Regions from separate parts of the Mycobacterium europaeum genome, predicted to be linked through region 1. Evidence: riboswitches for the same ligand, from Rfam matches in the RefSeq annotation. Region 1 holds a riboswitch; the other holds the start of a gene.
What was found. Region 1 has a riboswitch for magnesium ahead of U8D42_RS11185 (Rv1535 family protein). Riboswitches for the same ligand answer to the same signal wherever they lie in the genome.

Region 1 (3,771 bases):
CGACGAGGCGGCGGTGCCCAACTACATGGCCGAACTGAGCATCTTTCAGGTGCTGCTCAACCACCCGCCGCTGGCGCGCGCGATCAACGATCTGCTCGCCACCATGCTCTGGCACGGTGCCCTCGACCCGCGGCTGCGCGAGTTGGTGATCATGCGGATCGGCTGGCTCACGGCATGCGACTACGAGTGGACGCAGCACTGGCGGGTCGCGTCGCGGCTGGGCGTCGCGCCCGAGGATCTGCTCGGCGTGCGTGACTGGCAAACGTACGCCGGATTCGGCGCCGTGGAGCGCGCCGTGCTGGCCGCCACCGACGACGTGGTCCGCGACGGCGCGGTGAGCGACGCCAGCTGGGCGGCCTGCGAGCGTGAATTGGGCGGTGACCCAACGGTTCTCATCGAGCTCGTCACCGCGATCGGTGCGTGGCGGATGGTCGCGTCGCTGCTGCACAGCCTGCGGGTCCCGCTCGAAGAGGGCGTGTCCAGCTGGCCGCCGGACGGCCGGTCGCCCGCGCCGGCCGTCGTCGATTGACATATCGATCGATGGCTCTTTAGCGTCGGGCAATGCGTACCAGAGTCGCCGAAATGCTCGGCGTCGAGTTTCCCATCTGCGCGTTCAGCCACTGCCGCGACGTGGTGGCCGCGGTGACCAATGCGGGCGGGTTCGGCATCCTCGGCGCGGTGGCGCACAGTCCCCAGCGGCTGCAGAACGAGCTGACCTGGATCGAGGAGCAGACGGGAGGCAAACCGTTCGGGGTGGACCTGCTGCTGCCGCCCAAGTACGTCGGTTCGGACGAGGGCGGCATCGACGCCAAGCAGGCGCGGGCGCTGCTGCCCGAGGAGCACCGCGCGTTCGTCGACGACATCCTCGCCCGCTATGGGATCACCGCGCCGGCCCAGGAGGCGCGCGCCTCCGCCGGCGGCCTCAACATCTCGCCCAAGGGCTACCAGCCGCTGCTGGAGGTGGCGTTCGAGCACGACATCCGGCTGATCGCCAGCGCGCTCGGCCCGCCGCCGGCGGACCTCGTCGAACACGCCCACGACCGCGGCGTGCTGGTGGCCGCCTTGGCCGGCACCACACGCCACGCGCAACGGCACGCCGCCGCCGGCGTCGACCTGATCGTGGCCCAGGGCACCGAGGCCGGCGGCCACACCGGCGAGGTCGCCACCATGGTCCTGGTCCCCGAGGTCGTCGACGCCGTGGCGCCGGTGCCCGTTCTCGCCGCGGGCGGCATCGCCCGCGGCCGCCAGATCGCGGCCGCCCTGGCCCTGGGCGCCGAAGGCGTGTGGTGCGGGTCGGTGTGGCTGACCACCGAAGAAGCCGAGACGCCGCCGGTGGTTAAGGACAAGTTCCTGGCCGCCACCTCCTCGGACACGGTGCGCTCGCGCTCGATGACGGGCAAGCCGGCGCGGATGCTGCGTACGGCCTGGACCGACGAATGGGACCGGCCGGACAAGCCCGACCCGCTCGGCATGCCCCTGCAGACCGCGCTGGTCACCGAGCCGCAGGTGCGCATCAACTCCGCGGCCGCGCACCCCGGGGCCAAGGCGCGCGAGCTGGCCACCTACTTCGTCGGCCAGGTGGTGGGCTCGCTCGACCGCGTTCGCCCTACGCGAACGGTGGTGCTCGACATGGTCGAGGAGTTCATCGACACCGTCGGGCGGCTCGACGGACTCGTCGAGAGCTGATCGGCGGTCAAGGGCGGCCGTTCACCGGCTTTTCACAGCGGCCCGGCAAACACGAGGTGAACAAGCGGCACCGCCTCGGGGTTGGCTATCCGCCCAGCTCATGGCCGCAACCTGACCGAACCCTGTGTGCTCGCCCCGGAAAGCCGTAAAGATCGGGAAACGCGGCGGCGCGGAGTTTGACCCCGTCGGACCCGTCGTGCATTATCGGTCGCGTAAGCACCTCGTTAGGTGAGGCGTCTACACGAATACAGGCCACTGACCCCGAACGTCGAAAGACGCCCCGGGTCAGGACAGCTCCTCCCGGCTTAAGGGTTGAGCCCAGGTGGCTTCCGGAGTACCGGACACGTCGTGTGGTGCCGAAGCTCTGACGAGAGGGGTGCGGATCGCCGGCGAGTGCCGGGTTTCTGCTCCTCATGCTGCGCGCAAAAATCGCGTGCGGATCACCGCATGCGTCGTGACCGCGAGGAGGTGAGGGACACATGAGTTCCAGCGACAGTCCGGGTCGAAGTCCGAACTCCGTCTCGTCCCGAGCCGATCTCCGGCACGACGTTCTCGGTTGAGTCGTCGCAACGCTAATGGCTTGCCGGCCAAGCGTTCTCCGGATCGGAACCGCGACGGGATGGGACGCGTCAGTCCAGTTAGTCCCGTTTTCACGAACCCCGCCTAGGAGGCGATCATGACCGTAGCCCTGCACGACGAAGTGGTGACCGCAGCGCCCGCCCGCAAGCTGAGGGTGGTGCGCGACGCCGACACGACGCAGGCCGCCGTTGCGGCCCCCGCGCCCAAGAAGGCCGCCCGCAAGGTCCAGAAGCAGCCCGTGCTCGCCGGCGACCCGCTGGTGGAGGGCGCCACCCGGCTGCTCAGCGTCCCGCTGCGCCACGTGTACGCGGCACTGTGGCGCGTCGGCGTGCTCGAAGTCCAGGCCTGATCCGATGTGCAGCGACCAACCATGGCTCCAAGGGGCTACCCGGCCGCAGGTGTTTCCTGAGGCCAGGTAGCCACTTGGGGCGCTTCGCCTGAGTAGAATCGGGCCACTGGCGTCGATCCGGCATCACCGGGGAGCCTTCGGAAGAACAGCCGGCTTCTCCAGCGGAACCAGCTCAGTAGAACCGAACGGGTGGGCCCGTCACAGCCTTCAACGAGCGGCCACGCGCAGCGTGGCAAGCGGGGTGGTACCGCGGCGCTCGCGCAGTCAGCGCGTCGTCGTCCCCGGCCTCACCATAGGCACGCAGGAGACGACGCGCACCGTGACCGAGAACGCTGACGCCAAGGCCTACCCGAAGCTGGCCGGTGGCGCCCCGGACTTCCCGGCCCTCGAACTCGAGGTCCTCGACTACTGGGCCGCCGACGACACCTTCCGGGCCAGCATCGCCCGCCGCGACGGCGCCCCGGAGTACGTCTTCTACGACGGACCGCCGTTCGCCAACGGGCTGCCGCACTACGGGCACCTGCTCACCGGCTATGTGAAGGACATCGTCCCGCGGTATCGCACCATGCGCGGCTACAAGGTGGAGCGCCGTTTCGGCTGGGACACGCACGGGTTGCCCGCCGAACTCGAGGTCGAGCGGCAGCTGGGCATCAGCGACAAGTCGCAGATCGACGACATGGGGATCGCCGCGTTCAACGACGCGTGCCGCGACTCGGTGCTGCGCTACACCGACGAGTGGCGGGCGTACGTCACCCGCCAGGCCCGCTGGGTCGACTTCGACAACGACTACAAGACGCTCGACCTGTCCTACATGGAGTCGGTGATCTGGGCGTTCAAGCAACTCTGGGACAAGGGCCTGGCCTACGAGGGCTACCGCGTCCTGCCGTACTGCTGGCGCGACGAAACCCCGTTGTCCAACCACGAACTGCGGATGGACGACGACGTTTACCAGAGTCGCCAGGACCCGGCGCTGACCGTCGGATTCAAGGTCGCCGGCGGCCCGCTGGACGGCGCGCACCTGCTGGTGTGGACGACCACGCCGTGGACCCTGCCGTCGAACCTGGCCGTCGCGGTCAACCCCGAGGTGACCTACGTCGAGGTGCGGGCCGGCGAGCACCGGTTCGTGCTCGCCCAACCGAGGCTGGCCGCCTACGCCC
Region 2 (3,771 bases), 2.1 Mb from region 1:
CGCGGCCGACACCGCGAGCAGCAGGGCGTAGCCGCCGTAGAACAGCGGAGCCTCGCTGATCTTCCAGTGCAGGGAGTGCCTCCTGCCCATCGCGTCCCCGATGGCGTAGGTGGTGGCCAGCCCGATGGCGTTCGCCCCGATCAGCGAGGCGTCGAGCAGGATGATCGCGAACAGCGTCCCGACCGTGCCGCCGAGGTGCCGGGACAACTCCGCCGCCACCGCGCCCGCGTCGGTGAAGTGGCCCGCGCCGGCCAGACCGAAGGCCGTGACCGCCATCAGCGCCGTCGCGCCGACCATGACCACGACGATCCCGATCACCAGATCCGCTCGGGCGTAAGCCATCCAGCGGGTGGTGATGCGCTTGTCCACCACGTTGGACTGCTGGAAGAAGAGTTGCCAGGGCGCCACCGTGGTGCCCACGATCGCGATGACCAGCAGCAGCACGGTGGAGTTGACCCCGCCCGCGAAGCGCGGAATCAGGCCGCCGGCAATCCCTTTCGCCGTCGGATGCACCAGCAGCACCATCGGGATGACCAGCACGTTCACCGCGATCAGCAGGAACATCAGCCCCTCCCAGCGGCGAAACGACCCGCCGGCCACCACCGCGAACAGCAGCACGGCAGCGGCCGGGATCGCGATCGCCTTGGGACAGCCCAGGAACCCGAGCGCCAATGCGACACCGATGAATTCGGTGACGATCGTCAACGCATTCAGGATCAGCAGGTCACCGACGCTGAACGCGCCCCAGAACCTGCCGAAGCGCTCGAAGATGAGCCGCGCGTGCCCGACTCGGGTCACCGCGCCGAGCCTGAGCACCATCTCCTGGTTCACGTACAGCACCGGAATCAGCAGCGCCAGCGTCCACAACAGCGCCATCCCGTAGTTCTGTCCGGCCTGAGCGTAGGTCGCGACGCCGCCGGCGTCGTTGTCCCCCACCATCACGATCAGCCCGGGACCGCTGACGACCAGCAGCGTGCGCAGGCGGCGCCAGCGGCCGCCGGATGCCCCGGCGCCGTCACGCCGGATGCGGCCGAATGCCCCGACGATGTCGCCGGGGTGGGCGACGCCGGCATGCGTCGGCGCGGCGGCGGTGACGACGCCGACGGCCTCGGATGAGACGGGGGTCACCGGTGGGGGCCGGCCGACGGGTGACCACCGAGCGACGCGGTGACCACCGCGATCGGCATGCGCGCCACGTACAGGTTGGCCCGCTCCTGGGGGGACAGGACGGTCCGCGCGTGCACCTTGTTGGCCCACAACCGCGCCGACCGCAGCCACGAACGTCCCCGACCCCCGGTCGAAGCGGTGAGACGGTGGGTGACAACAAAAGCCATGATCTTCTCCTTGCGGGAGGTCCGATCGGCTGAGCCCGTGGCACCCGGACAGGAGCGAACGCGCCGCTAGGGACCGGGGTGTCCGTGAAAGCTCAGGCGGCAGAAGGAAAGCCGGAACCGGATCGGAACAAGACGGATTTCGGATAGGGACTATCGCCCGGACTCATCTCGTCCTCACCCCCTCACGGCCGCGACACACGCGGGTGTCATCACTGGTCACCTGAACAGGAGGGAAACGAATGCCGACGACGTGCCGCCGACCGCACCCCTCTCGTCGGAGCTTCGGCACTGCACGGCGTATCCGGAACTTGACCGACGGTCGCGACCCGCTTCGCCCGGCTTCGCCGCGCTTGCGATCGCTCCCGACCGAGGGTCGCGACCCGCTTCGCCCGGCTTCGCCGCGCTTGCGATCGCTCCCCGTTCCGGAAGCCACTTGGGCTCAACCCTTGGGTCCGGGAAGAGCTGTCCTGACCCGGGGCGTCTCTCGACGTTCGGGGTCAGTGGCCTGTGTCCATGCAGACGCCTCACCTACCGAGGTGCTTGCGAAACCCTTTGTACACCGCGGCCCAGGGCCCGTCAAACTCATTCGCGTAACCGTTGCGGCAGGTGGACGGGGCCTGCGCCTGCCCAGGCCGGTCGCTAGGCGCCGGCGCCTACCCTCGACACCATGGCCAACACTCTGCAAGATCCGAAGGTCTCGACCGTGCTCGACCGGATGTACACCGAGGCGAAGAACCAGATGTCGCTGTTGCGCCAGCGGCACGGCGATTTCGACCGGCCGATGACCGCGCGGGAACGCGCCGACGCGATGAGCGAGTTCTACATCCCGGTCACACCGGAGGCCGGCCGGCTGCTCTACGCGCTGGTGCGGGCGGCCCGGCCGGCGACGGTCGTCGAGTTCGGAATGTCGTTCGGCATCTCCGCCGTGCATCTTGCATCGGCGGTGCGCGACAACGGCTCCGGCCGGGTGGTGACGACCGAGCTCAACGAGACGAAGATCGCCGCCGCGCGGCAGACTTTCGCGCTGACCGGTCTGGACGACGTGATCACCGTCCTCGAAGGAGATGCGCTGACCACGCTGGCCGGGCTGGACGGGCCCGTCGACTTCGTCTTGCTGGACGGCTGGAAGGACCTGTATCTGCCGGTGATCGAGCTGCTCGAACCCCGGCTTTCGACGGGGGCGTTGGTGGTAGCCGACAACACCAGCGCCGTCGACACGCAACCGTATCTGGATCGGGTGCGCAATCCCGGCAACGGCTACGTCAGCTTCAACTTCGAAGTCCGGGACAGCGACAGCATGGAGATCAGCTGCCGCACCGGCGATTAGGACCTAGCGCAGCGATTCCTCGAGCCACGGCGTCAACCATTTCACCCCTTCGGGCGTGAGGTGGACGCCGTCACTGCGGACCTTGATGCCGTCGACCTTGGCGGTGTACACGCCGTCCGGACAGAGCTTTTTGTTGAGGTCGAGGATTTGCACGCCCGGGTGGTGGGCGACCGTCTTGCGCAGCATGGTGTTCCACAGGTTGACCCGGTCGGGCTGGTCTTCGGGATACAGGCGGCCGTCCGGCTTCTCACCGCCCCTGCTGTATGGCACCGTCGCGACCACCACTCGAACGCCGTTGGCGCTCACGATGTTCAGCGCACGCTCCAGCTCGCCGTTGAGGTAGGCATCGAAGGTCGGGTCACCGATGTGGGTCCACTGGCCCTCGTTCACGCGGTCGACGGTTTCCCAGCGGCCGATGATAAGCAGCGCGACGTCCGGCTGGTCCTGGCTGACCTGGGTCGACCAGCGGATCGGCCAGCCGTCGCACGCCGGTCGCTGCTCCAGGGTTTGACCGATGTACCGGTACGGCGTGCCGCGGACCAGGCTGCAGCCGATCACGGTGTGGTCGAGGAACGCGAATCCCGGCGTCGGCGGCAGGTAGTGCATCCACGTCCACCCGATCGAATCGCCGAACACCGAGACGGTGAAGGGCCGGTTGGGGTCGCGGGGGCCCGCCGGGCGGCTGCCGCCCGGCGGCGACGGCGACACCGCGGCGACCGCCGAGACCCCCGGCGGCAGACCGACCTCGCGCAGGCCGGGCCCGGCGCCTACCGGGACGACCATCAGTGTCACCGCGGCGGCGCTGGCCACCGTGGCGGCCGCCAGCGGCAATAGCGGCACCCGCGCCGGCCGCCAGCGCCGGATGGGTTGTTCGATCAGCCACCACGACGCGGCGGCCAGCGCCACCGTCGCGCCGCACCGGGCGGCGAACAGCGGCAGCCCCGTCCACCCGGTGCGCTCACCGTTGAGCACCAGAAAGATTGGCCAGTGCCACAGATAGACGCCGTAGGAGATGGTGCCCAGCCACACCAGGGGCGGGGCCGCCAGGATGCGGGCGGCCGCGCCCCGCTGTTCCAAGGCCACGGGCGCCACCACCAGAACGGATGCGAT

Region 2: it holds a riboswitch for magnesium, as region 1 does, so the genes downstream of both, U8D42_RS21085 (hypothetical protein) here and U8D42_RS11185 (Rv1535 family protein) in region 1, are expected to answer to the same signal.

Annotation. Positions count from the first base shown of each region.
Region 1 is NZ_CP157315.1:2,507,331-2,511,101, reverse strand. It holds gene U8D42_RS11195 (carboxymuconolactone decarboxylase family protein) at 1-529, shown strand, start outside; gene U8D42_RS11190 (NAD(P)H-dependent flavin oxidoreductase) at 562-1,686, shown strand; M-box (ykoK) riboswitch at 1,900-2,069, shown strand; gene U8D42_RS11185 (Rv1535 family protein) at 2,363-2,614, shown strand; gene ileS (isoleucine--tRNA ligase) at 2,934-3,771, shown strand, end outside.
Region 2 is NZ_CP157315.1:4,571,914-4,575,684, forward strand. It holds gene U8D42_RS21080 (NRAMP family divalent metal transporter) at 1-1,128, opposite strand, end outside; gene U8D42_RS21085 (hypothetical protein) at 1,125-1,334, opposite strand; M-box (ykoK) riboswitch at 1,708-1,877, opposite strand; gene U8D42_RS21090 (O-methyltransferase) at 2,002-2,661, shown strand; gene U8D42_RS21095 (acyltransferase family protein) at 2,665-3,771, opposite strand, start outside.